One region of the Romboutsia sp. LXY-2 genome, then DNA from elsewhere that is predicted to be linked to it. Evidence: riboswitches for the same ligand, from Rfam matches in the RefSeq annotation. Region 1 holds a riboswitch; each other region holds the start of a gene.
What was found. A riboswitch is a leader RNA that binds a small molecule or an ion and turns the genes downstream of it on or off. The one in region 1 is predicted to bind cyclic di-GMP.
Positions count from the first base shown of each region.

Region 2: linked by a shared signal. The riboswitch ahead of ACI48P_RS20705 (GspE/PulE family protein) and the one ahead of ACI48P_RS12285 (flagellar basal body protein) in region 1 are both predicted to bind cyclic di-GMP.
Region 3: linked by a shared signal. The riboswitch ahead of ACI48P_RS15930 (hypothetical protein) and the one ahead of ACI48P_RS12285 (flagellar basal body protein) in region 1 are both predicted to bind cyclic di-GMP.
Region 4: linked by a shared signal. The riboswitch ahead of ACI48P_RS15105 (NPCBM/NEW2 domain-containing protein) and the one ahead of ACI48P_RS12285 (flagellar basal body protein) in region 1 are both predicted to bind cyclic di-GMP.

Region 1 covers NZ_JBKFGI010000006.1:233,455-241,832, forward strand. Annotated here, with positions in the region: gene fliJ (flagellar export protein FliJ) at 1-24, opposite strand, end outside; gene fliI (flagellar protein export ATPase FliI) at 38-1,345, opposite strand; gene ACI48P_RS12260 (FliH/SctL family protein) at 1,342-2,136, opposite strand; gene fliG (flagellar motor switch protein FliG) at 2,117-3,175, opposite strand; gene fliF (flagellar basal-body MS-ring/collar protein FliF) at 3,192-4,742, opposite strand; gene fliE (flagellar hook-basal body complex protein FliE) at 4,765-5,097, opposite strand; gene flgC (flagellar basal body rod protein FlgC) at 5,113-5,517, opposite strand; gene ACI48P_RS12285 (flagellar basal body protein) at 5,522-5,845, opposite strand; cyclic di-GMP riboswitch class I at 6,186-6,273, opposite strand; gene ACI48P_RS12290 (methyltransferase domain-containing protein) at 6,874-8,378, opposite strand, start outside.
Region 2 covers NZ_JBKFGI010000019.1:41,882-50,259, forward strand. Annotated here, with positions in the region: gene glmU (bifunctional UDP-N-acetylglucosamine diphosphorylase/glucosamine-1-phosphate N-acetyltransferase GlmU) at 1-24, shown strand, start outside; gene ACI48P_RS20700 (ribose-phosphate diphosphokinase) at 113-1,063, shown strand; cyclic di-GMP riboswitch class II at 1,340-1,423, shown strand; gene ACI48P_RS20705 (GspE/PulE family protein) at 1,535-3,214, shown strand; gene ACI48P_RS20710 (type II secretion system F family protein) at 3,237-4,439, shown strand; gene pilM (type IV pilus biogenesis protein PilM) at 4,466-5,563, shown strand; gene ACI48P_RS20720 (PilN domain-containing protein) at 5,580-6,140, shown strand; gene ACI48P_RS20725 (hypothetical protein) at 6,142-7,416, shown strand; gene ACI48P_RS20730 (type IV pilus modification PilV family protein) at 7,427-8,326, shown strand; gene ACI48P_RS20735 (hypothetical protein) at 8,344-8,378, shown strand, end outside.
Region 3 covers NZ_JBKFGI010000009.1:91,195-99,572, reverse strand. Annotated here, with positions in the region: partial or broken gene ACI48P_RS15930 (hypothetical protein) at 1-1,400, opposite strand, end outside; cyclic di-GMP riboswitch class II at 1,502-1,585, opposite strand; gene ACI48P_RS15925 (YitT family protein) at 1,721-2,566, opposite strand; gene ACI48P_RS15920 (N-acetyltransferase) at 2,789-3,217, opposite strand; gene rbr (rubrerythrin) at 3,419-3,955, shown strand; gene ACI48P_RS15910 (Fur family transcriptional regulator) at 4,070-4,450, shown strand; gene ACI48P_RS15905 (HdeD family acid-resistance protein) at 4,772-6,091, opposite strand; gene ACI48P_RS15900 (M56 family metallopeptidase) at 6,212-8,374, opposite strand.
Region 4 covers NZ_JBKFGI010000008.1:296,059-304,436, forward strand. Annotated here, with positions in the region: gene ACI48P_RS15090 (sigma-54 interaction domain-containing protein) at 1-1,549, shown strand, start outside; gene ACI48P_RS15095 (gamma-glutamyl-gamma-aminobutyrate hydrolase family protein) at 1,794-2,543, shown strand; gene ACI48P_RS15100 (APC family permease) at 2,576-3,892, shown strand; cyclic di-GMP riboswitch class I at 4,024-4,107, shown strand; gene ACI48P_RS15105 (NPCBM/NEW2 domain-containing protein) at 4,267-8,378, shown strand, end outside.

The DNA.
Region 1 (8,378 bases):
CTTTTGAAGCTTAAACTTGATCATGTGACTGTCCCCTCTAGCTAATAATATTTATTAATAAATTTTTACTATCTTCAAACGAAGTTGCTTCATTTACACCTTGTTTTAAAAAGTTGTTTACATTACCAATATATTTAATGGAAGTATCTATATTTTTATTAGATCCATTTTCATAAGCCCCTATATTTATTAAATCTTCAGCTTCTTTATATGTTGCAAGTATATCTCTTGCAAAAGAAGCTGCTCTATTATGATTTTCATCACCGATTTCTTTCATAAGTCTACTTACACTATTTAATATATCAATAGCCGGATAGTGATTTTTGTGTGCAAGTTGCCTTGACAGTACAATATGTCCATCAAGTATACCTCTTACAGTATCCGCTATAGGTTCATTAAAATCATCACCATCAACAAGGACTGTATAAAAAGCAGTTATCGATCCATTGTTTGATAGACCCGTCCTTTCCATTAACTTAGGCAACATTGCAAATACAGAAGGAGTATATCCCTTTTGTGCTGGAGGCTCTCCTATTGCTAATCCAACTTCTCTTTGCGCCATAGCAAATCTTGTAACAGAGTCCATCATAAGTATAACTTTTTTACCTTGATCTCTAAAATACTCTGCTATTGAGGTTGCAGTTAATGCCCCCTTTAATCTAACTAAAGGAGATTTATCAGAAGTAGCGCACACTACAACTGACTTTCTCATGCCTTCTTCGCCTAAATCTCTTTCTATAAAGTCAAGAACTTCTCGTCCTCTTTCTCCTATTAAAGCTATAACATTTACATCAGCCTTAGCTGTTCTTGCAATCATACCAAGTGTTGTACTTTTTCCAACACCACTACCTGCAAATATTCCTATTCTTTGACCTTCCCCACAAGTCAAAAAACCATCTATCGCTCTTATACCCGTTGGCATTATATTTGTTATTCTAGGTCTTTTCATAGGGTCAGGAGGTTCATTAAATAAACTGTACCTTTCACCACTAAGTATTTTCCCCTCATTAATTGGATTTCCTAATCCATCTAATACCTTACCTAGAAGTTCCTCACTACATCTAACACTAAGAGGTATGCCTTGTCCTACAACCCTACACCCAGGACCTATACCTGCCAATTCTCCAAGTGGCATCAATATTACATCACCATCTCTAAATCCTACAACTTCACACTTTATTTCCGCTCCTAAGTTGTTATATACAATACACAATTCGCCTACAAAAGCTTTTATACCCTCAACTTCAACTGTAAGTCCTATTATTTTTTTAACTTTACCTTCACAAGTGATAGAGGGTATATCTTTTACTTTATTTATCAATTTTTCATAATATATATCAATCATAGTAACTCCTCTTTTACCTTAGATAACACACTTTCGATTCCAACAACAAGTTTGCCTTTTATAGTTTCTATTACTGCATTACCCATTTCAATAGATTCATCACCTAGTACAAATACATCACCATTTAACTTGTAATTTTCTTTAAGATTTAAAATTTCACCATCCAAGGTTTCTTTATATATAGGATTAACCTTTATAACAAAGTTTTCTCTTAACTCATACTCATCAATAGCACTAATTATTAAATTGTTAAGTGAAGATGTATCTTCAAATTTTTCTCTTAAAACTTGTTCACATATACTTATAGCTAGATCAACTATATTTTTTTTATTTTCCTTCATATGTAATACTACTTCATCTTTTGCTTCAAATAATACCTGACTAGCTTTTTCTAATATTTCACTAGCTTCTAACTTAGCTTTTTCAATATTATCTTCATATGCTTCTTTATATCCATCTTCATAACCATTTTTAACGCCTTGGTTATATCCTTGTTCGTAAGCTTTCTTCTCTATATTTGATGCACCTTTATTACCTTCTTCTATTATCCTTTCACTTTCCTCATGAGCTGAATTTATAATTTGTTCATATTGAATTTGAGCTTGTTCCATTTTCAACTTTATTTCTTCTTCAACTTTTGAAACTTTCTCAGCTAATTGTTCTTGTATTTGAGTTTGTGCTTCATCTACTAAACTTTCATCAGAGGCTTTAGTACAAGCTTTTATTACTTTTTTACCTTTTATTTTTACATCATCAGCCTTAATTACGCTACTACACAATAAACTCATCATCTGATCCTCTAGTTAAAGTTATTTCCCCTGCATCTTCAAGTCTTCTAATTACATTTACTATATTTTGTTGAGCCTCTTCTACTTGAGATATCTTTACTTTTCCTAACATCTCAATTTCTTCTCTAAGAGCTTGAGATGCTCTTTGCGATTGATTCCTAAATATAACATTTGCTACTTCTTTATTAGCACCCTTCAGAGCAAATGCAATATCCTTTACATTAATTTCTTTAAGAATTCTTTGTACAACAGTATTTTCTAATCTAACAATATCATCAAATATAAACATGTTAGATTTGATTTCCTCTGCCAGTTCCAAGTTTCTTTCTTCTATATATTGAATAATACTTTTTTCTGTTTTTCTATCAACATTGCTTAATATATCTACTAAGCTATCAACACCACCAGAGTTTTCTATCTCTCTTTGACCAAGCTTTGATAGTTTAACTTCAACTGCCTTGTCAATTGCCTTTATAACACTTGGAGAGACAGATGAAGTCGCACCTATTTTTAGTGAAACTTCATTTTTTATCTTATCAGGTAATTCACTTAAAATCGTAGCTGCCTTATCTGGTTGAATATGAGCAAGAATTATAGCTATAGTTTGAGGACTTTCTCCTTGTATACATGCAAGTATTTGCTCTGGCTCAGCTTTTCTCGCTGTCATAAAAAGCTTAGTATAAGCATCATATTTTATACCTTCTAAAAGCTTATTTGCCCTTTGATTGCCAAGAGCTCCATTTAGTAGAGTTTGTGCGTATGCTATACCACCTTCTAATACAAATTCTTTACCCTTATTTAATTCTATGAATTCTTGGAGTATTTCTCTTCTTTCTCTAGCATTTACAGTATTTATATTGGCTATTTCAACCCCAATTCTTTGAATCTTCTTGTCTGATAGATTTTTTATTATACTAGCTGATACATCAGCTCCCAAAGTCATTAAAAGTACTGCTGCTTTTTTAGCCCCAGTAACCTTTCTTACTTTAGGTATATTGCCTAAGTCAAATGCATTTCCTGTTTTAACAACTTCACTTTCCAAACTAAACAACCACCTTTTATTCGTTTAACCAACTCTTTACAAGTTCAGTAACTTGATCTGGATTTTCAGAAGCATACTTTCTTACTTCTTCTTCTAATGTTAAATCCTCTTGTTCATCTTCTATGTTAGTTAACCTAGTTTTTTCCATTTCTTCCAGTTTTTGATTTATTAAATCAATCTCAGCTTCTTCATCAAACTCTTCAATAGATTTTTTCTTTTTGTTAAGTATAAACATAGTTACTAGTAAAATTACTATTAAAACTAATATTCCTGCAACTATATAAGCTGTCATCTTTAGCACCTTGTTTATTCCTTCATCTTCTAAATTATTTATCGCATTATCTCCTGTATTTGAACCGAATTTCATAGAGACAACAGCAACATCATCACCTCTGCTAGCATCCATGCCGATAGCGTTCGCCACCATATCTCTGACATTTTTTATAGTAGTATTTGCTAAATCCCCGTCAATGGCAACAGATGCTGTTATTTTGTTTACCTCGCCTTGTGCTTTTATGGTTTTTGTCTCAGTCTTTCCAACTTCATACTCTACATTCTCTTCCTTACTTTTAGTAGTTCCAGTTTTACTATTTCCTTCATTATTCATGTTATTATCTACAGCACCACCAGTATTTCCTTCTTCCGTAGTACTATTTTCACTTCTTGATTCACTTTTAATGACCTTATTCGGATCTATTACAATTTCAGTTTTTTCATTAGTATCAAAATTCAAATCAGCATTTACACTTGCCTTTATCTTACCTTGACCAAATATTGGTTCAAGTAGTCTCACAATAGATTTTTCTAAATCATTACTTAAATCTTTCTCTGCATTTCTAGCAATATCTATTCCACTAGAATTAGTGCTTGTTACATTGCCTTCTTCATCAAATAAACCTTCTGATAATAGATTCATATTTTGGTCTACCACTTCAATATTTTGTTTAGGTATATTTGAAGTACTTGCCGATACAAGAGACATTATTGATCTTATTTGTTCCGGCTTTAAGCTTGATCCTGGTTTTAAATTTATAGATACTGCAGCACTCCCTGGAATACTCTCCTTAGCAAATACAGATTGTTCCCCATTTGTTATATGTACTCTAACATTTTCAACCTGTGGAAAGGTTTTTATTGTCCTTTCTATTTCACCTTGAATCATTCTCTGTTTTTTTATTTCAAATTCTTCATCAGTCATTCCAAATGAAGTACCTTCATCCATTATTTCAAACCCTTTTGAACCATTTGAAATACTGCTTGACAATTCAAGTCTTAATTTATCAACTTCTTCTTTTGGTACATATATACTATCGCCTTCTATTTTAGTTTCTACCTTTCTAGATTCTAATTCTTGAGATATCACTGATGCATCATTTGAATCTAGGCCCGAAAATAAAACTTTGTACTTATTGTCATTTATGTACTTAACTCCAAATACTATAGATGAGATAATAGCAACGAACCCTATTATAAGAGCTATTTTCTTTTCTATTTTTAGCTCCTTAAATTGATTTACCTTTTCTTGTAAAAATCCGCTTATCTTTTGTGCAATTTCCTGTAAATTCATTTATCTACTCCTTGTTAATAGACTACAACTGTACTCTATTTACTTCTTGGTAAGCCTCGTATAGCTTATTTCTAAGTTCCAACATAAGTTGCATAGACATTTGTGACTCTTGAACCGCTAACATAACATCATGCATAGCTAAATCATCACCTTTTATAAATCCCTCTATCATGTTATTAGCATTAACTTGAGATTCATTTACTTTATTTAAAGTATTATTCATAACATCTAAAAATTCTAAATTAGACTTCTTATCATCTGCAACTTGTTTATTATTAATCGAAGAATTTCCAATGCTATTTGTAAATAGATTAGAATTTAAATTTGTAGAACTTATTCTACTTATATCCTGCATAATATTTCCTCCTTATTATCTACCTATTTCTAAAGCCTTTGATATCATACTTTTTTGAGCATTCAATGTATCTATATTAGATTCATATGACCTAGATGCTGCTATTAAATCAGACATTTCAACCAATAAATCAACATTTGGATATTCAACATATCCTTCTTCATCTGCATCTGGATGATTAGGCTCATATAACCTTCTTAGAGGCGACTTATCTTCCTCTATAGATACTGTTTTCACACCTAGCATACCAAGTTTTTCATCATAATTTTCTTCAAATGATGCTACCTTCCTAACGTATGCTCCACCGTTTTCAGTTCTTGTGGTTTTCGCATTTGCTACGTTTGAAGATATTATATCCATTCTCATTCTCTCAGCAGATAAACCACTTGCACTAATTCTCACTCCACTAAAAACGCTCATCTAATTACCTCCCCGATATTACACTTTTTATCATGGCTATTTTTGTATTTGTTAAACTTACCAAAGCATTGTATTGAAGAGTAGTAGCTGCCTGATTTACCTTTTCACTTTCAAGTTCTACGTTATTTCCATCTTCCCTCATAATGGAATTTTCATCTACTTTGACTTCAATCTTTGCATTTTCTAACTTCCCCTCTAAAGTCTCTTCAAAAGTAACGTACTTTCTTTTATAATCTGCAGTATTTATATTAGCAATATTATTCGCGATAACCTTACTCCTTAAGTCCGTAGCATCTAAACTCATCTTCATTAATCCATATGTATCCATATATTCCTCCTTTATTTATCATTTTTATATTTTTTTCAACAAAAAAACTACCCTAAAGAGTAGTTATAATTACTTAAAATATAAATCATCACTCTTTATATATAGTTAAAACAAAATAACTAAATTAATTATATAATATAATATTCGATTAATTTTCTCTTAATAAGGAATTATACATGTTTTTTAGTGTTTATTATTCATTTTATTCCATTTTTCTCACTTTTAAGAATTTTTTCGAATATTATATTTTCTAATTTGTAGTATGTTTTTACCTATAAAAAAATACCCTATTAAAGAGTATATTTTTTTATCAGTAATGATAACAAAAAGTTATAAACTCTTTGACAACTGGCTGACATAGTTTTATTAAAACCTTAGCCCCTATAGCTTTGCGTCCTTAAATTTCTTTAAGTTTGCCTATTTAATTTTACATTTTTTTACATATTAGTATAATATTATACTATATTCGAATATTTATCAAGTATTTGCAACAATTTTTAACAATAAATAACTTTTCTATATTATTTATTTATAGAGCAAAAAAATTTACAGCTACATAAATAATTTGAATTTAATATAATAAAGCCGATAGCTTAGAAATTAGATTTCACTGCTATCGGCTTTATTATATTTAACTTTTAAAACTACTTTATATGTATTTTTAATCCTATGAAAGAGATTCAAACCTGTTTTATATATCTAGATATATTTTTTAGATTTCAACTCTTTACCTTTGTCATCTATTACCTTAAGTGCAGTTTCATCCACTTTTATATAGTAATCTGACATTATATTGATTTTCTCAGTGTTTTCTTAACATGACTTGGATGCTAAGCTTAAGTAACAAATCTTTTTATATATGATCATACTGGTACTTATTTTAACATATCTTTTTCTTTACTCTTCTCAGCTAGACTTCCTCTTTACCTCAACTTATCCTCTTCATATATCACAGTATAAACTTATACATTTTCAGCTAACACTATTTGGTTCGTACTAAAATAAAAGTAGCTCAGTTGCTATAATTTCTATTTTGTAGCAGATAGATATATGTGTGTTCCAATTGGCGTCATATCATATAAATGCACCAAATTCCCATAAAAACATTGCTCTATTTTAAACCCAGCTTTCTTAACCATTTGAATTAAAGGATCTGTGTCAAAATATATCAAATGTTCATATGATAAATTATATTCATAGCAATTTTCTCCGGATAATGTCGCTCTTGTGTTGTTCGGAACAGCAATATATATTTTACCATCTTCTTTTAATATTCTATATACCTCTTCTAATTCCCTCATAGGATTAGTATAATGCTCTAGTACACTCCACATAGTTATACAATCAAAATTATTTGATTCAAGTTTACAATCAATTAATGACTTATTATACATATTTATACCTTTATTAAGACAAATATTATATGCATAATCGGAAATTTCTATACCATATGTATTCCATCCATTATTTTTCATAACTTCCAAGAAATCACCTGTACTGCATCCAATATCCAATATACTATTTTTAGCTAAAGAATTTTTATTAATCCAGTTACATCTATTCGAAAACATTAATTTTTTGTTTAAATTTTCATATCCAAATCTATAACCACATATCCCACCATTATAATAATTTTCATATTTATATATTTCACCTAAATTTGCATCAGATGGTTTTTTACTTGTGAATACTAACCCACATTCTTCACATTTAACAATATCTATTCCATCAGGTCTTTTAGCTATTAATTTGTATTTTTTACTGCTACACAAATGACATGTTTTTACATTAACATCAAATAAAGATTGGTGTTTTTTCAATCTACTTTTTCTATTTAAATACTTATCTATCAATTCTAATGAATTAAAATATACATTTTCAGATGATTTCCACTTACCAGCCATAGCTAATAACTTACTTACATCCCTATTCACAATAGGTGTATTGTGAATCTCTTTTTTACTCTCGCATAAATCGCTATATAGCTCATTGCTCTTAACATAATCCTCTATTTCAAAACTATATATAGATTTTGTATATAAAGAGTCTAAATTTTTTCTTAAATAGTTATAATCTTTCATAATTAATTTTATTATAAATTCTTTATGCTTTTTATTATTCGCTAGACTAATTAATTCTGCTCTATATTCTTCAGGTATGTTATTATTTTTTAATATTTCATTTACAGCATAATCTATCTTTCCTAATTTTAATAAAGCTTGAATGTAATTTCTAAATGTATGATTTATATTTCTATTTCTATAAGCATTTTCAGCATGCTTTAAACACGTTTCAATATCATCTTCGAAGTATGTCATTGCATATGATGACTCAATAGATGGATCATACTCTTGTTCTAAGCTTCTTTTAAATGACTTCCTTATAGTTACTATAATTTCATCATCCTGTTCTTTTTCATTTATATTGCCTCTTAATGCATCAAGTATAGATATAACTCTATTATTCCATGTGTGACTTTCTATTAATTGTTTCATATCATTTTTATAATTTTCTTTGCTTAATAAGATATCAT
Region 2 (8,378 bases), on a different contig from region 1:
AAAAATCAAAAAGGTAACAAATAATCTTAATTTGATGATTCTTTTAAGCTAAAAATTAGCTTAAGATGATTAATATAATATGTATCATAGTTTTAAATTTCGGGAGGATAAAATGAATACTAGCGGAAGTGAAATTAAAATACTAGCAGGTAATGCTTCAAAAGAATTGGCTGGAAAGATAGCTGATTACATAGGTGTACCTTTAGCTGATTGCCAAGTGGGAACATTTAGTGATGGTGAAATAAATGTTAACATCAATGAGACAGTAAGAGGTTGTGATGTTTTCGTAGTTCAATCTACTAATAGTCCAGTTAATGATAACTTAATGGAGTTATTAATAATGATAGATGCACTTAGAAGAGCATCTGCAGGTAGAATAACAGCAGTTATTCCTTACTACGGATATGCAAGACAAGACAGAAAAGCTAAGGCAAGAGATCCAATCACAGCTAAGTTAGTTGCTAACTTAATAACAGCTGCTGGAGCAGATAGAGTATTAACAATGGATTTACATGCAACTCAAATCCAAGGATACTTCGATATACCATTAGACCACTTACAAGGTGGAAAGATATTAGCTAATTACTTCAACAGCAAGAACATAGAAGATTTAGTTGTAGTATCTCCAGACTTAGGAAGTGTTACAAGATCTAGAGCATTTGCTAATACTTTAGAAGGTGACGTTCCTCTAGCTATAATAGACAAGAGAAGACCTAAGGCTAACGTATCTGAAATAATGAATATAATAGGAGACGTTAAAGGTAAGAATGTTATATTATTAGATGATATGATAGATACAGCTGGTACAATATGTAACGCAGCTAATGCATTAAGAGAGTTTGGTGCTAAGGATGTTTATGCTTGTTGTACACATGGTGTGTTATCAGGCCCAGCTATAGACAGAATAGAAGAGTCTGCTATAACTGAGTTAATAGTACTTGATACTATACAACTTCCTGAAGATAAGAAGATAGATAAGATACAAATTAAGACTGTGGCTCCTTTATTTGGGGATGCTATAAAGAAGATATTCTCTAACGAATCAGTAAGTATATTATTCTAGTAGGTTTAGTGGGCTATCGTTGAAATATGGGGGTCGTCGGCAATACACTATTGACCCATGCAAGCCAAGTTCGGGCTTGCGAATGGGTTCAATAGTGTATTGCTCTCCTCGCCCCAAATTTCAACGCGCTCTACTAAATTATTAGTGGTTTGAGGGAGTAGGTTAGGACCTAGCACTTTGTGCTAGGTCTTTTTTATGTGGTTTTATCGATGGATAATATCAAAAAGTGATATTATTTACAAAAAATGGATATATATTATGGTATAATTATTATAAATAATATTTTGAAACTGTGAAATATGCTCTGCATTTGGGCACCTGGAGTATATGAAGTTAGTGGTGCAACCGGCTATATTTTATAAACGCTTGTATATTTATGAGTGTTTACAGAACATAGCCTTTTTTATGTAATAAATGAAAATTACATTATTTAAGTCATAGAATAATACAAAAAGAAGGATTTGATTAAATATGAACATTTTAAATAAAAAAAGATTGGGTGATATACTAGTTGAAGCTGGCAAGTTAACAAATTATCAACTAAATCAAGCGCTGCAATCACAAAAAATATTAGGTAAAAAAATAGGAGAAGTATTAGTAGAGTTAAATATTTTAACCGAAGATGAGATTATAGATGCTGTAGAACAGCAAACTGGTATCAAAAAAATAAATCTTAATGAGACTATTTTTGATAGAAGAGTAATAAAGTTAGTACCTCAGAGTCTATGCGAAAAATATACACTGATTCCATTTGGAATAATTGAAAATAAACTAAAAGTTGCTTTATCAGATCCACTTAATATATATGCTATAGATGATCTGGCTATATCTACAGGTTTTGAAGTGGAATCATATATTACTAATAGAAATGATATTAATAAATTTATACAGAGATATTATAGTAGTGAGCAGATGAGTAAAGCAGCTGAAGAATTATCTAAAGAGAGTCTTGAATATAAGGCTATGGAAATTGAAGCTGATGAAATAGATGATGTAAAAAATGCACCTGTTGTCAAAATGGTCGAATATCTATTTAGAAATTCAGTGGAAATGAGAGCTTCGGATATACATATAGAACCCTTTGAAGACGAAGTTAGGATAAGATATAGAATAGATGGAAAACTTCAAATAGTAAATACATTACAAAAAGAAAGCCTAGGCCCCTTAGTTACAAGAATCAAGATATTGTCAGGACTTAATATAACAGAAAAAAGGGTGCCTCAAGATGGAAGAATACTAACAAAGATAAACAATCAAGATGTTGATTTAAGGGTATCTATAATTCCAGTTGTTAGTGGTGAGAAGATCGTTATAAGAATACTTAACAGAAGTACATTTAAAATGGGCATAGAAGTATTAGCAATGAGTGATGAATCTTTAAAGAAGTTATATAAAATAATATCAAAACCAACGGGTATAGTCCTAGTAACAGGCCCAACAGGTAGTGGTAAGTCTACAACATTATACACAATACTAAAACAGCTAGATTCAGAAGAAACTAATATAATTACAATAGAAGACCCTGTAGAATACACTATGAATGGAATAAATCAGGTTAATGTAAACGCAAAAAACGGAGTTTCTTTTGCTAGTGGACTAAGAAGTATTTTGAGACAGGACCCTGATATACTAATGATAGGTGAAATTAGAGACGAAGAAACAGCAAAAGTAGCGGTAAAAGCTGCTATTACAGGTCATTTAGTATTGAGTACACTGCATACAAATGATGCACCATCTACAATAACAAGACTAATAGATATGGGTGTTGAACCATACTTAGTATCTACAGCAATAACAGGAGTAATAGCTCAAAGACTAGTTAGAAAAATATGTAATAATTGTAAAGAATCATACAAGGCAGATATATATGAAAAAGGTATTTTAGGAGAAAGCTTAGATAAAGAAGTAATCCTATTTAAAGGTAAAGGTTGTGGATATTGTAATGATACTGGATATCAAGATAGAATCGGTGTATATGAAATAATGGAGATAGAAAGGGAACATAAAGATATAATAAGTGCAAATAAGGATTCGAATGTGCTAAGAGACATAGCTATAGAAAAAGGAATGACAACATTAGCACAAGAATGTAAAAATTTAGTTTTAGATGGAATAACAACAATAAATGAATTTATTTCGATATATATGTAATAAATAGATGGGGGTGAATCACTTGGCAAAATTTAAGTACAGAGCAATGAATCAGTCAGGAGAACGAATGCAAGCAGAGTGTGAAGCAGAGTCAAGAAGTGATGTAATATCAATGTTAAGAGTAAATGGTTACTATCCTTTAAAAATAGAGGAGATAGTTCAGAGTAAAGAAATAAAAATGGATTTATTCTCAAAAGTAACATTAAAAGATATAAGTATGTTTTGTAGACAATTTTACACTATGATAGATGCAGGAGTAACTATTAATAGATCACTAACGATACTAGCTAATCAAACAACAAATAAAAAGTTGAAAGAGGCTATAAAGCATATCGATGAAGATGTAGCCAAAGGAGAAATGTTATCTGAAGCTATGAGAAAACAAGATGGAATATTCCCTAAACTATTAGTTAGTATGGTAGAAGTAGGAGAAGTTACAGGTAATTTAGATGGCATTATGCTTAGAATGGCAGAACAATACGAAAAAGAAAATAAAATAAATAATAAAGTCAAAGTTGCTATGACTTATCCATCGGTATTAGCTGTAGTAGCGGTACTAGTAGTAGCAGTGCTTATGACTTTTGTTATGCCTAAGTTTTTGGATTTATTTAATAGTTTAGGAACGAATTTGCCAATAGTAACCAAAATTTTAATATCATCCAGTGAATTTATAGCTAAAAACGTAATTGCAATCTGGTCACTAGTTATTATGGTGATAATTGGAATTAAATTTTATTTTAAAACAGAACATGGCACATATTCTTTAAGTGTACTAAAACTAAAAATACCAATAATAGATAAACTTAATCAAAAGATTATCGTTTCACGATTTACTAGAACCTTATCGGTACTATTATCTAGTGGTATCCCAATGATAAAAGCTTTAGAGCTTGTATCGGAGATAGTAGGAAATAAGCTAGCAGAAATAGAAATAATATCAATGAAAGACCATGTAATTAGAGGGGAAGGTCTATATAAGACTGCAATTAACAGTGATATATTCCCTGAAATGCTAGGAACTATGATAAAAATAGGGGAAGAAAGTGGATCTTTAGACGATATATTATACAAAACTGCTGATTTCTATGATGACGAATTGGAAAGTCAAATACAAATAACTGCTGCAATGATAGAGCCACTATTGGTAGTGGTAATGGGTGCGGTAATAGGATTTATTGTACTAGCAATCATGTTACCGATGACTAGTATGTATGATAGTATCTAAAAGAAACTTTGGGAGAGGTGATTGAGATGGAAGAAGAAAAGTCAATAAAGAAAAATAAGCTAAAAGAACTAATGAGTAAGGATATAAAAGATTTAATTAGTATAGACACCAAGCATATGAAATTGAATAAAAAAAGTAAGAATAATAAAACTAAAAACAAGCAGATAAACAAACAGATAGTAAGCTTTGATATAGATGAAGATTTTATAGAAGTAGTAGTTGGAAAATACTATAAAGAAACACTAATAATAAGTAAGTGTATACAGACTATGACTCCGCAAAATGCAGTTAAAGATGGAAAGATAATAAATGAAGAAGCTATAGTAAATGAGTTGAAGAGTATATTGAAAGCCAATAATATAAAAACAAAATATGCTAGCTTTACTACAAATTCATCTTTAATAATTAATAGAGAAATGATAATACCAGTAGTAGAAGAAGATGAGATGGATACTGTTATAGAATACGAGATATCACAGTATCTTCCTATAAATTTAAATGATTATATTATTCAAACTTTGGTTCTTGATGAAATAGAGATTAATGGTGTATCAAAATTAAAATTACATACTATATGTTATCCAGAAAAGTTAGCTAGAAGTTACTTTTATATATTAGAAAAATTGAACTTAAAGCCATACTCATTAGATGTTAAATTTAATTCTTTAAGTAAAATAATTAACTATTCTCAAGATATTAATATGAAAGACTATGAAATTCATAGTATCAATGCGTTTATAGATATTGGATGTTTATCTACAGATATCAATATTTACAAAGAAGGTAAAATAGACTTCACAAGAATAATAAAAATAGGATATAGAAATGTACAATCATACTCATTAGACGATAAAGATACAAGTGGAGTTAACTATCTAATTGAAGAAATAGATAGAATATTCCAATTCTATAAAAATAAAAATAGAGGTAGTATCATAAAAAATATATATCTGATAGGTGAAGGATCTAGGCTAAAGCATATAGATAAATATATGAAAGAAAGACTAGGTATAAACACAGAAGTAATAAATGAAATAGGATTTATAAAATATTCATCTAAAGAAGATTTAAGTAAAGATATTTACAAATATATAAATGCAATAGGCACGATAGTCAGGTTGTAAAAAGGGGGGATACACTATGATGAGAGATATAAACTTTTTTAAACCCTACAAGAGTAAAAATAAATCTGGAGAGACTAAATACTATTATCAAATAACAGGATTGTTACTTGGGCTAATCATTGTGGGATCATATTCAATAAATTTAAGTAAAATAATTATATTAAATAAAGAAATAGAAAATTATGAAAAACAATTAAATAGGGAAGATATAAAAGAAAAAATAGAGGTAGCAGAAACAGTAAAAAGACAGCTAGACTCACTAACAAGATACAAAATAGACTTAGATTCTGTTGTAGAAGCAGTAGAAGATAGAAATGTAGTAACAAACTCGCTATTAGACTTAATAAGCTCTACAGTACCAACTAATGTAGACTTTAAAAGCATGAATATAAAATATGACACAATAAATATACAAGCAGTAACTACAAATAGAATGTACATAGCAGAGTTACAACATAACTTAAAAACTTTACCACAAATAGAAGATGTATATATTGATAGCATATCAGGGAGTGAATCTGTACAGGGAGAATACTCATTTAATGTTAAATGTTATTTAAGAGGAGGTGCCCAATAATATGAAACTAAGTAGTAAAGAAAAAATATTATTAGTATTATTAGGTTCGATATTAGTAAGTGTTTCCTATTATCAATTATCATATACAAAACAAATTGATAAAATAAGTATATTAGAAGAAAAAAGAAATAATTTACAAACTAGATATGAAGAAGTTAAAGAAATGCTAGCAAAACTAGAAGAAAAGCAAGAAGAAATAGGATTTATAACATCATCAATTAATCTTAAAGCAAAGACTTTCTATCCAACATTAATACAAGAAAAACTTATATTAGAGATAGACACATTTCTAAAAGAAAGTAACCTAAAAGGAGATATTGGATTTAGTGAAATAGCTGTATCATCAGTTGAATTGTTACAAAGAAATAAAAATCAAATGGGAGATACATCATTTAAAGATATCGTTAATGAGTATAATGGCACAAGCGCTGGTAATGACCAACAAAATCAAGAACAAGTATCACAACCGTCTACAGAGGTTAAGAACTCTGATGCAACAGTAGAAATAATGAAAGTAAATATAAACTTTAAAGGTAAATTTGATGTAATCAAAAGCTTTATATCAAAGATAGAAACAAGTAACAGAGAAATAGTAATTACAGATCTTACTACATCTGTAGGATATGGAGGAGAACTATCTGGAACTATGAGTTTAGAGTTTTATGCTATACCAAAGATTACGGAAAGAGATAGTGAATACCTGCAGTGGACGCTAGATGGCTCATATGGTAAAGAAGTACCATTCTTAATCCAAAATCCACAAGTAACAGTACAACCACCAAGTAGCAATAGCTCAAATGGAAGCTCAGATTCAGACTCTAATGAAAGTGGAGTAACAGATACTACACAGTCAAATATAGATTTTGCGGTGCAAGTAAGATCTATTACATCAGACTTGCCTACAGTAATGATAGGAAAATCAAATGATAATACGAAGGATACTTATATTAGTGTAGTGAATAACAATGTAGAAGAAGCTCAAATTGAACTTACAAAGAAAAATGGTAAATATTATTATAAGTATAACAATACGTCAAAACACTATCCTAGTGATTATACTGGATTAGGAATAGAATATTTACCAAAATCAGATCGTATAATTATAGATATAAGTAGTGAAGGGCGAATTAATGTAGATGATAAATCTGGATTACAGTTAAATGTAGTTAATAATACAGATAAAATAGTAGAAGTTCAAATTAAAGGTGACGACAAAACAAATCCAAGAGTATCTATAACAGGGGATAGTAGTAAAGTAACTGTAACAAAAAAGTAGGTGGGAGTGTTTGAAAAAAAAGATTAGAGACAATACAGGGATATCATTAGTTGAAATACTAGTAAGCTTAGCTATAGTTTCATTAATGATAATACCTATTACTATGGTAGTAAATACTGTTATCAAAATGAACAAAAAATCAGAAGTTAGACAACAAGCGGTACTTTTAGGTCAGCAAGTACTAGAAGAAATAGATATATTAGAAGAAGTAAATGGTGATAGTATAACTTTATCACAGGATAAATATTTTGTAGGTGCAAGCAATAATGAAAAAGAAGAATCTGTATATAACCTAAATGACTTCATAAATGGTAATGACAAATATGATATAGAGATAAAACTATCTAAAAATGAAAATATAGAATATGATTCTGGCAATAACAACAATGATAATCCTGGTGAGACCAATGTCAATCCAAATACACAGAATATATTTATGATAGAATCGGATGCACAATCAGACTACGTAAGGATAGGTTATCAAAGCATATGGAGTCAATTAAAGATAGACAACAAAGAGCCCAAATTAGATATTTATATATACGATGGGAATAAGCTAAAGATAACAGGTAGTGAAAATAATAGTATAGAATATAATTCTATAGATAGTTTATATAATCAAATTTTATTTGGTTTTACTAATAACTATAGTCGAAATGAAGGTGTTACTATCAGTATAAATAGTAGCTCAAGTGATGAAATAGAATTTTATATACAAAAATCATTTGAATGTGAAGAAAAAATATATGTTGAAAAGGAACCAAATATAAAGATACATAATATAAGAGATAATAAAGAACTCTCAGACAAAAGCATAGGAAATTTATATAGTATATCAGTCATTGTAAGTAAAGAAGGCGATATACTGTTTGAAGGCAATGGAAGTAAAAACATAAAATATAAAGATTAGTGCTTGGGGGCGGATATATGAAAAAAAATAATAATAAAGGATCCAGTCTAAT
Region 3 (8,378 bases), on a different contig from region 1:
TCCGGTTTCGTCGGTTCCTCTGGCACTAAAGGTGTTTCCTCTTTTTCTGTTTTAACTGTGTTACTTACTCTATTACCGTCTTGATTGTAAAGAGTATTTGAAACAGTCGTCCCAGGTTTTACATTTGAAAAATCTGTTACTATTTTTATTTCTTGTCTAACATTTTCTTCTAATGCTTTTTTATTAGTTATATTAACAATGTGTGTTTTCTCATCATAATTTACATCAAAGTAATCTGTCTCTTCACTTGAAACATATTTAACATCTCCATGTAATTTATCAAATATATTTATTCCACCTTTATCAAATCTATTGCTATTTTCAAATACTATAGTATATGTAACGATTTGATTAGGATCATTATGCTCTATAAAGTTTCTATCTACTTTTTTATATCCAATAGTAGATCCAGAATAATCAAATGGAATTACTTCAAATTCTTCTTTTCCAGTTAATCTGACTCCATTTTCTGTATAATCTATTTTTGCTGTATTCAAAAGTTCCATTGTATCATCTAAAATTTTTACTGTATATTCTATTCTATACATATTAGTGTCAGATTTAGTTATTAAGTTATCATAATTTAAATTTCCTAAATCAACGAGAAAATTATCTTTTGACTTTTTTATATCCTTTACTTTATCTCTAGCATCTTTTATTTGCATGCCATAAGGACCGTTATAATACCTTTTAATTTTAAGTGAATCTTCTACTAATTCCATACCATAAGGTAATTGGTCACTTACAATTACCTTATCTAAACAACCATTTTTAGTATTTACTTCTATTACGAAATCAACCGTCTTGCAACCTGGTTTAATTTCTCCGCGTTGTGCAGCTACTTGTGTGTAGTAATTATTCTTAGGATTTGTCGGTGCATATTTAATTAAAACTCTATTTTCTGTACCTACTTCCCCATGTCTTTCAGGGCTTATTGTTATGGTGCTACTAGATTTTATATCTCCTTGGGATACAGTTACCGTAGCATCGATATCGTAGTTTGTATTATTCCTCGCCATGGCCCCTAATCCAAAGTATCCTTGAAAGCCTAACCTAACATTCTGTCCAAATACAAGTCTATACACCCTATCAGATACTTTCTGTATTTCTTTGAAATGCTTATTTCCTTCCCATCCAATTTGTACATTTTCAAGTCCTTTAGGAATTTGGACTTCCATATAGTCCCCTTCTTTTAATGCTCCATTGTTATTGATGTTGTAATCAACTTTAAATTTCACATATGAACCTGATTCTACCTTTTGAGAATCAGTAGTAATATTTACTGACATATGACTACTGGTCTCTGTAGCAAAAACTAGGCCAGGATTAAAGTTGTATACTAGGTATATAAATGCAAATATAAAACATAATAACCTTTTTACACCATTCCTTTTACTCATTTCTGTTCCCTCCATTGATTTTAATTTTTATAGTCTTTTTTTGCCTAGTGTTTATTTCATAGTTAAATGAATTATATTTAAAACAAAAAAAGACTATGATTAAAAATCATAGCCGGTTGCATCACTAACTCAACATACTCAAGGTGCCCATATTAAGAGTATGCTTCAACGTTTCTATGTGTAAAATTGTACTTAATGATGTAATTGATTATATCAGTCCTAAGGCACTTTGTAAATAATTGGTATGATTTCTTACTTATTTTTTTTCAAATTTTCTTATAAATTCTTCTTTCTCCAATTAACTAGTGTCTTTTATTCATCTATAGCGCTTTTACTTTAAACCCTCCACCTCTTACTTCATCTACATTATTAATAGATACAAATGCATTTTCATCAGTTTCATATATTAATTCTTTTACCTTAATAACTTGATTCGATGATACTATACAATAAATTAACTTCTTTTTATTATTCGTATACGCACCTTCAGCTTCTAAGAAAGTAACTCCTCTATGTATCTTAGTCATTATGGCTTCAGCTATTTCTTCATATTTATCTGATATAAGCAAAATAGATTTCTGTTTATTAAAGCAATTTTTTGCAGCTTCTAATGTTACAGACGTTATGTACATAGATACTATAGTGTACATAGCCAGCCTAACACCAAATATCATCCCACCAGCACACACTATTAATGTGTTTATTAATAAAAATGTTAATCCTATAGGTATATCATACTTTATTTTTAAAATAGCTGTAACAATATCCATTCCACCTAAAGATGCATTAGCTTTAAAAATTAATCCTAATCCTATACCTACAAAAACTCCTCCAAATATTGATTGCATCATAATATCATCGATATTTATAAATGCAAATAAATCTTGTGTAAATCCTAGTGCTATAGAATATATAATCATATTTATTAAGCTACTGTAGAAAAACTCCTTATCTACATATTTTCTAGAATATAAAAATATAGGTATATTTATTACGAATATAAAAATACCCATATTAATATTGTACATATAGTCTACAAGAACTGCTATTCCGGCAAAACCATTACTAAGTAAATTTGCCGGAGCCAAGAATCCATTGATTCCTATAATTGATAATATAATTCCTACAGTAATTAATAAGATTCTAATAAACTTATCTTTCCCCATTTAATTTCTCTCCTTTTTATATAATTAGCCCCCTAAGATAATTATATATCAATTACTCATACTAATAGTTGTATACATATATATCACCTAAAATTTATTTGTATGGTATTCTGTATCTGTAGGTAATCTATAATAACTAGTATCGAAATTTATTTTCCAATTTATTTCCATCATTCTATATCCTTGTTACTTATTATATCAAAAGTATAAAAACACACTTTATTAGAGTGTGCTTTCCATAATATATTCTATATATCCCGAGTCTTCATTATTTTGTTCTTTAATTATCTTAAATCCTCTATTAATATAAAACTTAACTGATTTATAATTATCCTTATATACTGCTAAATTTAATTTTTTATATCTTGCTAATGTGTAATTTATTAAACATTTACCTATGCCCTTCCCTTGTGATTCTATATCAACGAATAAAGCACCAATAAACTCATTATTTATAACACTTATAAATCCTTTTATAATATCATCCTCTTCATATACAAAAGTATTCGATATTGGTATGTACACATTTTTTACAGTATCATAGTTAATCTCCCAATATTGTTTTTTCATGAATTTATGAGCTTCTATAGTACTTTCTAGCCATATTTCCATTATTTTATCTATATCTTTATTTTCTAATTCTCTAATCATAATATTCACCCTTTCTATATATCTATATTTAAATATTAACATTATTAATTCTATGTTACTAGGTTCATAAATAAATCTATATTGATCTTGCACAATATTTAAAAGTTTCTAACCTATCATAAAAAATTGTTGACAATAAATCTAAAGATGGTTAATATAATAATAGTAATCATTACTACTATTACTCAGGAGGTATTAACTATGAATTTAAAAGGAACTAAAACAGAACAAAACTTAATGGCCGCTTTTGCAGGTGAATCTCAAGCTAGAAACAAGTATACTTACTATGCTTCTCAAGCTAAAAAAGAAGGTTACAACAAAATAGCTGCAGTATTCGAAGAAACTGCTCATAATGAAATGGCTCATGCAAAAATGTGGTTTAAGCTATTACATGAAGGTATTCCTACTACTGAAGAAAATTTAAAAGATGCTGCTAGTGGTGAAAACTACGAGTGGGTTGATATGTATGAGCAATTTGCTAAAGATGCAGAAGAAGAAGGATTCACTCAAATAGCATTCTTATTAAGAGCTGTTGGTAAAATCGAAAAGCAACACGAAGAAAGATACTTAGAACTATTAAAGAATGTTCAGGAAGAAAAAGTATTTGCTAAAGAAGAATCAGTTGAATGGAGATGTATGAACTGTGGCCATGTTCACGTAGGACCTAAAGCATTAGCAAAATGTCCAGTATGCGACCATCCTCAATCATACTTTGAAGTAAAATCTGAAAAATTCTAATTGTATTAATATGTATTCCTAAACTTACCATACAATAATAATTGACAATCAGGGTATATTTTTTTAGAATAATATTAATAATAATTACTATTATTATTCTAAAGGAGGAATGTTATGAAGTTCTCAAAACAACGAAAACTAATTCTGGATACAATACTTGAGAGTGATATACATCCTACAGCTGATTTTATTTATAATCATCTAAAAAAAGATAACCCTGAATTAAGTTTAGGAACTGTGTATAGAAATTTAGCTCAATTAGTTGACAATGGCTTTATAAGTAAGGTTAGCATGCCTAATCAACCTGATAGGTTTGATAAAAATGTAAGTTCACACGCTCATCTAATTTGTAATAGTTGCGGTGAGATTTATGACCTTGAGTCAGATACAATAGATAAGTTTATTAATTCTGTTTCAGAAGAAGAAAACATATCTATTACTTCCTACGACATCATTTTTAATGGTATCTGTAGAAAATGTAAAAAAAATTCTTAAAATATATAATTTAATTTATCGCAAAAAAACTTCTCTTACCTATATTATGGAAAGAGAAGTTTTTATTTTAAGATAGATTAGATTGCTGAAAGTATTATTTTTTCAGTTATTTTAATATAATGGTATGCTAAACTTACTTGTTAATAACTTTGTATAATCCACAGCTATTAAATCAAATTTTAATCATTAAGATGCATTTTCATATTAAAAATGGTGGATATCTTAACTTAATTATTGATAACGTTATCCTAATCAATAATGAACTATAATTCTGATAAAAAAAGACACTGTTACTCTTTTAAAGTAAAGCGTCTTTATAATTTATAAACATTTCTCTTCTTTTAAACTTACAGACTTATCCGTGTAAATATTTCTTGTTACAACCATGCTATTTCTTTTGGCAAATTCATTTTTCAAGTATTCATAGTAAGCTCCTGGTGTAATTATTCCACTAACCCCTAAAATATCCGTTCCACAACGTCCTATAACACTATCTGCTAACAGTACACAATTTGTATTTAATCCAAAATAAGTTTTAAATTTACCCGACTTAAATTTGAAAAACTGTGCACCTGTAGATTTATATAGCATACTTGCATAATCTGTATACTTACTCATATCTTCGTCCTTGTTTGCTAATACTACTGGAGGCTTCCATTCCACTAAATCTGATTTTATATCTTTAATTCGATTATCTATACTAAGCTTTTGAGCTTCATTTAATTTTAGCCCATAGCTAAATAGTGTCTTTTTGCCATAATTAATACAAAAATCAATATATTTTTCTTTATCACAACTAAATAGTACTCCTCTACCTACCATACCATATAGCTTATAAGATGATTCATCATAATTACCATAAGACATCATCTCTCCATTATAAAACAAATCTACATGGCCTACTACACCAACTCCACTAGGAGTTACATGTATAAATACTTCTAAATCAGGTTCTTCATTGTTTTCACTACTTATTCCTATATCGTTACTAACATCAAAATATTCATTTATTTTTTTTAATACTCTATGTGGCATTAGTGCTACAAAAAACACAGGTAATGTTATTCTAACTTTACGCTTTATCTTGTTTTTAGTTTTTTGTGGTATTATTTCACTAATAAAATCTTTCATAAAATCTAGTCCAAATAAAAATAAATATATTGATATAATAAATAAAATTCCATTTAAATGTATCAAAGGATCTAGTAATGATGTAACCCCAAATACAAAGTAAATTATACACTTCATTACTAAACCTAACTTTACATTTATATCGTTTTTTAAATATATAGCTATAGTAATTAGTTTAGCTATGCCATTTAGTATTAAATATAGTGCAAATATTATTGGTAATATTGATAGTGATACATTAGGTAATAACAATAAGCTAGTTCCTAATATTAAATTTAACATAGATTGACTTAAAGTCGCATTATTGGCTACATCATCTTTTTTATTTACAAATACACTTATAATTTGAGATACTCCATTTAATATAAATGCAAATGATATAGCTTTCATTACCATATTTAAAAAATCTGCTCTTCCATATAAGGTAACAATTCCTACTACAATTAATGATATTCCAGTAAAAAATAGATTTCCTCTATTTATATATGATTTATTTACTGCTATTCTCATGGGGACCCCCTTATGCAATATATATATTCTTCTAATTAGATTCTTTAAGATATTTCAATAAAATTATATCATCTTTTTCTTTCTATATATACATATTATTACATAATTAGAGTTATAAATTTATTGTACTAACTCAGGATTTACTCCGTTAATTCTATATTTATATTGCTCAATAAGATTGTCATTATCATCTTTCTTTGTATAAGATATCACATCATATCCAGCGTCTCTACTGTGAGATTGTTCATAAATATATCTAACACCATCGATTATTTCTTCTCTATTTCCAATCCAATATGGATAAGCAAACAAATCCTCATTTTCAATTAAAGTATTTGAAGCGTTAATATTAATATCTGCTAATTCTTTTTCTACTGGCTCAGCTTGAACCTTAGCATTTCTCCCTATACTATCTAAGTATATTTGAGCTTGCGCTTCTTGTTGCCTTTCTATTGCATCTTTGTATTTAGAAGCGTCATTTAAGACAGCTTTATGTAAATGTTTAGGGAACATCTTCTTTATTGAGCTTTCATTGTCAGCTCCATCCATAGGCAATTCAGTGTTAACATGAGTTAGATTTCCATTTTTATCTTTTGAAAAATCCATCACCATTGGAATCGATCCATACCCTGAAATTATCGTAAAAATACCATTTTCAAACCCAAAGCTACCTCCACTACTAATTAAGTATACTTTAAGAGAATTTTCACTTTCTTCTTTTTCTAATATTACATGTCCCTCTGTTGCTACTTCCCCATCTTTACTTATTTCCCTTGAATTAATTAATGCATTTGAAATTAAGTAATCTAAATCCCCTATATTATTTAAGCTCTTTTCTATAACAAATTTTCTAAAGGATTCTATATCATTTCCTACAGAATTTATATCTATATTAAGCCTTTGGCTAATCTCTTCTCTTGAATGTTTTAATACAATCTTATCATTTCCTATTTCAACCTCATATTGGACATATCCTAAATTGCTTATTAGTGAAAATAATACTGCACTATTTGAATATATATCATTTTCTAATTTTACAAGTTCATCACCATTCTTGCCTTTTATAGTATAAGACATATTCAAACCATAAGGTTCTGTTTCTGTCTGCAACTCAATTCCTTCATCCTTATACTTTGATAGTGGTAACTTATTTACTAAATTACTTATGTTGCTTGCATCTCCAATATATTGTGATTTATAACTATATAACTCATCTATATAATCTTTTTCTTCACTTTCTTTTTGACTTGTAAGTAATATTACACCTAATAAGATTATTGCTATCATACCAAATATAGTGAATACTAGCTTTTTATTCTTATTTAGTTTCATATTTTTAATCATCTCTATCCTATTTTTAACAGTCTTTTTATCTTCGATAATACCCAACACTCCAGGTGTGAATTTTGAAGATTTTATTTTTTCTAATACTGTTAATATTGCCTTTCCGTACTCCTTATGTTCTTTATCATCAAGATTTTTAAGTACTATTTCATCTGTGCCTAATTCCATGTCTTCTCTAATTCTTTTAAAGAGATACCATATTGCTGGATTAAACCAATGAATAGCTTGAAGAATTAATAAAATATAGTTAAATAATATATCTTTCCTTTTGTAATGAGCTAACTCATGTAAAAATATATACTCTAATTCTTTGTCTGATAGATTTATCATAGAACTAGGTATTAGGATTTTTGGTTTTATTACTCCAAATAGTGAAGGTGTATTTACAAAATCATTTACAACAACTTTAATATCTCTATTTATAGCCATTTTATTTTTACACCTATCTAAATTTTCTTCTATACTATTTTCATTGTCTCTATTGTTTAATCTAATCTTCTTACATAAGAAAATCTGTGAAAATAACATTACAGCTATTATATTTATTGTTCCTATTATCCATATAAAAGGTAAATAATCTTTGATGCTACTTTCAATATTTCCACTTATATCTATATTATTATTGTAACTTCCAGTTACAATATTATTTTCTGATTCTTGTATACCTGTGTTTTCTTTATTTCCTGCTTGTTCATAATATTCATTAGTATTTTCAGCATTATATTTATAAACATTATAAGCTGGTATTTTATTGAATATACTTATATTACTTTCTGGACCTACTGGTACTATAAGTTTTATTATAAGCAACATCCATATTAAATAATGAAATCTTCCATTAAGCTTCTTTCTTAAAACTTTTTTAGTTACAAGTATAAATACTCCAACTATAGTTCCGTAAAAAGAAGCCTGTAATACAATATCCCATAATTTTTCCACTTTA
Region 4 (8,378 bases), on a different contig from region 1:
AATTGATTTAGGCCATAGATATATTGATAGCTCAACCTTTATTCAAATAATAACTAAACTTAAAATAGATGATAAAGATATTACTGAAAGATTAATTAAGTATACAGATGAAGTTGTTAGTTTATATTCTGGAATAAACAATAAATATAAAGAACTTACTATAAAGTCAGATGAACTAAATTCTATAATAAATCTTTCAAGTTCAGGAATGGCAATGGTTTCGGATAAAGAAAAGATAATTATTTGTAATAAGAGTCTAAGTAATATACTAGATATTAGTGATGATATAGTAGGAAAAAATGTAAGTGAATTAGAAAATAAAGATATTAAAATGATTTTGAGTTTGGATAAAGCACAGGATGAGGTCATAAAAGTTAATAATAAGTATATAAATGTAAATAAATACAATATAGAAAGTTTTGGAAAGGTAACAGGGTATTATTTTTGTGTTCAAGAAATAACATATATAAAAAAATTAGAACAGAATCTATCAAAGAAGTTGAGAGAAAAAGGACAAGTTGCTAGATATACTTTTAAGGATATAAAAACAGTAAGTCCAAAGATGGAAAAAACAAAAGAGCTAGGATTGAAGCTTTCAAAATCTGATTATACAGTTCTTATAACAGGAGAAAGTGGAACAGGAAAAGAATTAATGGCACAGTCTATACATAATGCATCACCAAGACATAGTCAGCCATTTATAGCAATAAATTGTGCAGCTATGCCAGAGAATCTACTAGAAAGTGAGCTTTTTGGATATGAAGAAGGTGCTTTTACAGGAGCGCTAAGAGGAGGAAAAAAAGGTTTATTTGAACAAGCTAATAATGGAACTATATTTTTGGATGAGATAGGGGATATGCCTATATACTTACAAACTAAATTACTTAGGGTATTACAAGAAAATCAAGTAATGAGAGTTGGAGGAGAAAGTGTAATAGATATTGATGTTAGAGTAATCGCAGCTACTAATAAAGATTTATTAGAGATGATAAAAAAAGATAAGTTTAGAGCAGACTTATATTACAGGATAAATGTATTACCTATAAGCATACCTTCTTTAAGAGAAAGAAGAGAAGATATAGAAGTTATGCTAAAGTATTTTATGAAAAGTAAAAGAGAGATTAGTAAAGAGGTTGAAGAGATTATTAATGAATATGAATGGCCGGGTAATATAAGAGAACTAAAAAATGCGGCTATGTATATTGATATTATGTGTAATGATAATATTATTTTAGCTCACGATTTGCCTCATAACTTGATAGATATAGATAAAGATTATAGCAAAGAAATAAGTATATTAAATGAGAAAACATCTATAGAAAAATCAAAGTTAGTTATGGAATGCTTAAAAAATGCTAGCGAGCTTAACAAAAACATTGGTAGAAATGGTATCGTTAGTTCTCTAAATGAATTAGGCTATAGCATAACAGAAGGTGAGGTAAGGGGGATACTTAATATACTTAAAGATTTAGAGTTAATAATTTGTGAGCCAGGTAGAAAGGGAAGTGAATTAAGTAGAAAAGGTAATAATATATTGGAAATCATTTAATAGGTAATGAAATAGGAAAATATATATACCTATTTTACCTGTTAAATAGGAAGAAGATTATTTTACTTTGTTAAATATACTACAGTTAAAACAAAATAAAATCTTCTAAAGTTACTTATATATCTTATATCTGGGAAAATGATTTCTAAATTATAGATAAAATAAAAAAACATTGGCATGCTACTTGCTTTTTATAAAGCAGTAGCATTTTTATTATTTATAAACAAGTTAAGGAGTGAAGGAAATGACTGAAAAGAAATATCCAGTAATAGGAATATCAGGCAATCTATTAATCGATGAGGGAGGGATGTTCCCAGGTTATGAAAGAGCTTATGTAAATAACGATTACATACAATCAGTAGCTATGTGTAAAGCTGTACCATATATTGTACCTATTGTATATGATGATGAGTTAATAAAAGAGCAAGTATCAAACATAGATGCTCTTATATTATCAGGGGGGCAAGATGTAAATCCTCTTATATGGGGGGAAGAACCGCATAATAAGCTAGGTTCAATAATGCCTAAAAGGGATACTTTTGATATGAAGTTATTAAAGTATGCTTTAGAAATGAAGAAGCCTGTATTAGGTATATGTAGAGGAGAGCAAATGATAAATGTAGCTGAAGGAGGAAGTTTATATCAAGATTTATCTTTAATTGAAGGATCTTATATAAAACATAATCAGCAACACTTATCTAATATACCGACACATACAGCACAAATAAAAGAAGGTACTAAGTTATATGAAATATTAGGTGAAAAAGAGGTTTTAGTGAACAGTTTCCATCACTTAGGTGTTAATAAGGTTGCGCCAGGATATATTGTTTCTGCTACAGCAAAAGATGGATTAGTTGAAGCTATAGAAAAAGAAGGGGATGAATTTGTAATAGGAATACAATGGCATCCAGAAATGATGACTAAAGATTGTGATAGTATGAAAAAAATATTTAAGGCGCTAGTAAAAGAAGCAGCTAGTACAAAAAAACTATAAGCATACAAGAAAGTGTATGAGGAGGAATTACGATGGAAAAAAGTGCTAAATTAGGGTTTTGGAGTATTGTATTATTAGGTATCAATGCAATAATAGGTTCAGGTATATTTGGTCTACCAGGGGATGCTTATACAAATGTAGGTCCGTCTAGTATATTAGTATTAGGTTTCTGTATGATTTTAGCAGTATCTATTGCTTTATGTTTTGCTGAAGCTGGAAGTTGGTTTGATACTGATGGAGGACCGTATCTTTATGCAAAAGAGGCATTTGGAGAGTTTGTTGGATTTGAAGTTGGATTTATGAAATGGATAGTTAGTATGATTGCTTGGGCGACTATGGCAAACTTCTTTGCAGTTACATTGTCATCTGTATGGCCACAAGCAGCAGAACCATTTACTAAAAATATAATAATTGGTATTTTAGTTGGAGGTCTTGGAGCGATAAACCTTATGGGTATGAAGCAATCTAAGAACCTAAATAATATAATGACTATAGGAAAATTAGTTCCAATAGTGTTATTTATAGCTGTAGGTATATTCTTCATGAAAGGTTCTAATTTTACACCTTTTGTAATAATACCAGAAGGTCAAAGTACTTCATCTGCATTTGTAGCAGTATCAATATCTTTATTCTATGCTTTTACAGGATTTGAGTCTCTAGCTGTTGCAGCGAAAGATATGGAAAATCCTAAGAAAAATGTACCTAAAGCATTAGTAACAGTAATGTTTGTTGTATCAGTAATATATGTACTTATATTAGCTATAAGTATAGGTGTGTTAGGAGATGGACTAGTAGGATCATCTACTCCTGTTGCAGATGCTGCTACTAAAATGGTAGGACCTATAGGTGGTTATGTAATAACTATAGGAACTATAGTATCTGTTGGAGGTATAAATATTGCATCATCTATATTTACACCAAGATCAGCTAAAGCTTTAGTAGATCAAGGATTAATGCCTAAATCTTTTAGCAAAACTAATAAAAACGAATCTCCATATATAGCAGTTATTGTGTCTGTTATAGGAACTTTATTAATAGCATGGTCAGGATCATTTACAACATTATCTCAAATAAGTGTTGTATCTAGATTTATTCAATATATACCTACTTGCTTAGCCGTACTAATATTAAGAAAGAAATATGCAGGTAAAGAAGTAAACTTTAAAATACCTGGAGGAGCTATTATACCAATATTTGCAGTAGCGGTAAGTATAGTATTGCTTATAAAAGCAGGTATAGATGCACCTATGAAGATAGTTTGGGGATTAGGTGGTATGATATTTGTAGTTCCTATATACTTATATATGACTAGGATATACTCTAAGAAAAATAATGATGCTAAGGCTTAGTAATATTTATAATTATAAAATAATAAATACGGGAAAATTTATAGATAATATATAAAATAAATTTAAAAAAATTTATAGAAAAAGAAAAAATAATTGAAATTATTGCAAAATTATGGTAATTTAAGCTTAGAAAATATAATAGGCAAACCTAGGGAAATTTAGGGACGCAAAGCTATAGGGGCTAAGGTTTATAACTATGCTAGCCAGTTGCCAAAGAGTACATTATACTTTTTGTTTTTAAGCTTAGTTAATTTAAAATACTGATGCATATTTATGGTGCAAAGTATTAGATTTATTAGGTATAAAAGCTACTCTTTTGAGTAGCTTTTTTTAATGTACTTCTGATGGGGAATTTAATTCAGGAGGAAGATAAAATGCATAAGAAAAAAATAGCAGCTATAACTATGGTTGCGATAATCTCAAACTTTTCAGCAAGCACAATCGGTGTTTTAGCACAAGAACTAGAAAGCAGTGAAATAGTTCAGAGTGTATCAGAGGAAAAAACTCAAGAAACACAGTCAACAAAAGCAACTATAAGTAAATTTGATTTATTTTATAGTAAATATTTAGAAGAATACAATAAGGTATTCAAGGTTGACAATTCTAAAATAACTTCAATAACTAACAATGGTGGAAACTATGGATCATCAGTAATATATAGAGCTATTGACGGAAATTTAAGTACACATTGGGAAACAGGGAAACCAAATAATACAGATTTTAAAAATGAAGTAGTAATTACATTAGATGAAATAACTAATATAAGTAGAATAGTATATGCAGCAAGACAAGATGGAGCTAAAGGTAAAGGATTTGCACAACAAGTAGAAGTATATACATCACTAACTGATGAAGGAGATGATTTTACCTTAGCAACTAGTGGAGAATATAGCGGTTCAACTGGAGACCTAGTTGAAATAAAGTTTAATCCAACTGACTTTAAAAGAGTAAAGTTTAAATTTAAAGAAGCTAATCAGAACTGGGCATCTGCATCAGAGTTTATGTTTTATAGTGAAGATTCTATGATAGATAAAATGTACAACATATTTACAAATGAACAAAAAAATCAAATAAATGAAGAATTTAATACCTTAGAAAAATTAGATAAATTTGAAGCTGAGGCTATGACTCATCCTCTTTATGAAGATATAAAAGAAGATATAGATAATGCAAGAATATTATTAGAAAGTAAAAATTTAGAGTATGTAGATGCTAAGGTATCAAAGTTTTTATCAAGTAATGATGATAGGTTAGCAAAGTACGATGAAGATTTTAAAATAAAAAGAGAAAATATAACTAGCATAACTACAAATGGTGGTCAATATGCTAGTAACTCAGTAGATAGAGCTATAGATGGAGATGTTAATACAAATTGGCATTCTGGTAAAACAAACAATTCAAGCTTTACCAATGATGTAATCATAACTTTAGACGACCTTACTACAATAGATAGAATAACTTATCTAAATAAAGTATCTAGAGGGTTTGCTAAGTCTTTTGATATTTATGGATCAAAAACAACTAGCGGAGATACATTTGAAAAGATAAGTTCGGGAAGCCATAGTATAACATCAGATACTTTAGAGATAAAGTTTAAACCAACAGAATTAAGAAGAGTTAAATTTGTATATAAAGAAGGTCATGAAAACTGGGCACTAGCTAATGAGTTTGGATTATACAAAGAAGATATAGTAAAAGACAAGATGGACAGACTATTTACAGATTCTAGTATGAATGAAGTAAATCCAGAGTTTTCTACAGTCCAAGCGATTGACAACTTATTTGAAGCAGTTAAAGGACATGCTTTAGAGAATGAGTATATAGAAAAAATAAATATAGCAAAAGAATTAGTGGAATTTGGTAAGATAGAAGCAGGAAGTGCTAATATAAAAAAATTCGATGTATTTTATAGTGAATATATAAATACTTATGATGAAGAGTATAGAGTCCAAAGTAACAATATATCAAAAATAGAAAATAACGGTGGAAGATATGGAAATTCTTTAATTGAGTATGCAATAGATGAAGATGTTAACACACATTGGGAAACAGGAAGACCTAATAGTGAATCATTTAAAAATGAGGTCACTTTAACATTAGATCAAGCTGAAGTTATAAATCGTTTAACTTATAAATCTAGAAATGGTGGTAAAGGGTTTGCAGAAAACTTTAGTATATATATATCGCCGGTGAGCACAGGAGATAATTTCCAAAAAGTTAGTGAAGGTAGATATACGACTACAAATGATGTGCTAGAAATAAGATTTAATCCAACAAAAGCTAAAAGAGTGAAGTTAGTATTTGATAAAGCCAATCAAGATTGGGCATCAATAGGGGATTTAAGACTTTATAGACAAGATATTACATCAGAAAAGATGGATAGATTATTTACAAGTATAGCTATGGATAGTGTAAGTGAAGAATTTAATTCTATAGAAAGATTAAATAAATTAGAAGAAGAAGTTAAAAATCATCCTTTATACAATTTATTTAAACAAGACATAGAAGATGCTAAATCTATAATATCAGGTCAACTTCAAAATATAAAAACTGTAGTTGTAGAGCAACAAGGTGATAGAAATGCTCATAATGATAAAAATCTTAAGTTTGGATTTGGTAATAATAATCAACCAACAGGGGTAGTTGCTATGCCTGGAGAGACTGTTACTGTATATGTTGATGTTGAAGAAGGTAAGCCACTTCCGCAGCTTATGTTCTCTCAACAAGAAGGAAGTTTTGCTAGCTGGGGAAGAACAGTATCATTACATCCTGGAAAGAATGTAATAACAGTTCCGAAAGTTACTCAAGATGATGGCTGGTATAAGCATAGTGTAACACCAGGAGGGCCAGTATACATAGTAAATCCTTATACAGAGGAACAACAAGGAAAAGCACCTACTATAAGATTTGCGAAAGGTGTAGAAGCTTTCCCTATATTTGATAAAAATACTAATGAAGAAGAATTTATAAATTTATTAAAAGAGTATAAGAAAAATGTAGATGAAGATTCAAAAAATAAGCCAGATGTAATGGAAAGAAAAGTAATAGATACCTTTGAATTAGTTACAGATCACATGGTAATAACAGGTACTGCAACAGGTGCATATGAAGCATTTATAAATCAAGGAAAAAATCCAATGGATTCTGTAAAGATGTGGGATGACCATATGGATATGCTTTTTAAATATCAAGGTATAGACGGAAGAAATGAAACTAATGATATAAAATATACTAGAGAAAATATAAGACTTGCACAGCCCTATGGATATATGTATGCTGCAGGTGGCCATATAGGAGTTCAACGTGATGTCATGGTTAATTTACTAACTGATGTTGGTGGATGGGGTGTCGATCATGAGATAGGACATAAAATGGATATAGGTGTAAGAACGATTGGAGAAGTAACTAATAATATGCTACCTCAATATTCATCTTATTACTATAATAAACCAAACAAAAGAATTCCTTTTGAAAGCCATGTATATAAAAACGTATTAGCAACGGATAACAATATCTATAATGATGGTGATTTCTTTGAAAAGCTAGCAGTATTTTGGCAATTAGAAATGACATATCCAGGATATTGGGCTAAACTAAATAGTTTATACAGAGAAAACAATGTATCACTAGAGGTTGGTAATGAAAGTAATGATAAATTAAATAAACTAGCATACTATTCAAGTATAGCTTTAGAACTAGACTTAACTGAATACTTTGAAAGACATGGATTCTGGGTGTCTAATGAAACTAAAGAACTTGTAAGCAAATACAAAAAGCCAGATAAGAAAATATGGTACGCAAATTATGATTATATAGAATATAAAGGTGAAGGATTTACTCAAGAACCGAACGTAAAAGTATCAATTACTCAAGAAGGAGAAAATGTAAAATTATCTTTCGATATAGATAAAGAATCCAAAGAACATTTAATGGGATATGAAATTTATAGAAATAATAAATTGGTAGGATTTACATCTACAGGTAGTTTTATAGATAAAGGAACAAATTTTGAAGAAAATAATATGTACAAAGTTGTACCTTTTGATAAAAGACTAAACGAAGGAAAAGCTACTGAAATAAATTCACATACACCTATTATAAAATTACAGCAAAATCAGATAAGTATTAAGTTAAATGAAGAATTTAATAAAATGGATTTAGCAAAAGCGTATAGTTATAGCGGTGAAGAAATAACTTCTAAGATTGTAGTAAATGGTAATATTGATACTACTAAAAAGGGAACTTATCCAATAGAATATGTTATTACAGATGAAGGAGTAACTACTAAAGAAATATTAAATGTAAATGTTGTTAGTGATTATGATTATTTATCTGATGAAGAATGGAATTCAGTAGAGACTCAGTGGGGAACACCAAGAAGGAATACTAATATAAAAGGTAGGGTAAATGGAGAAATAAAGACCTCTGATAAAGGATTTGGAATACACGCAAATGGAAAGATAACTTATGATTTATCAGGTAAAGG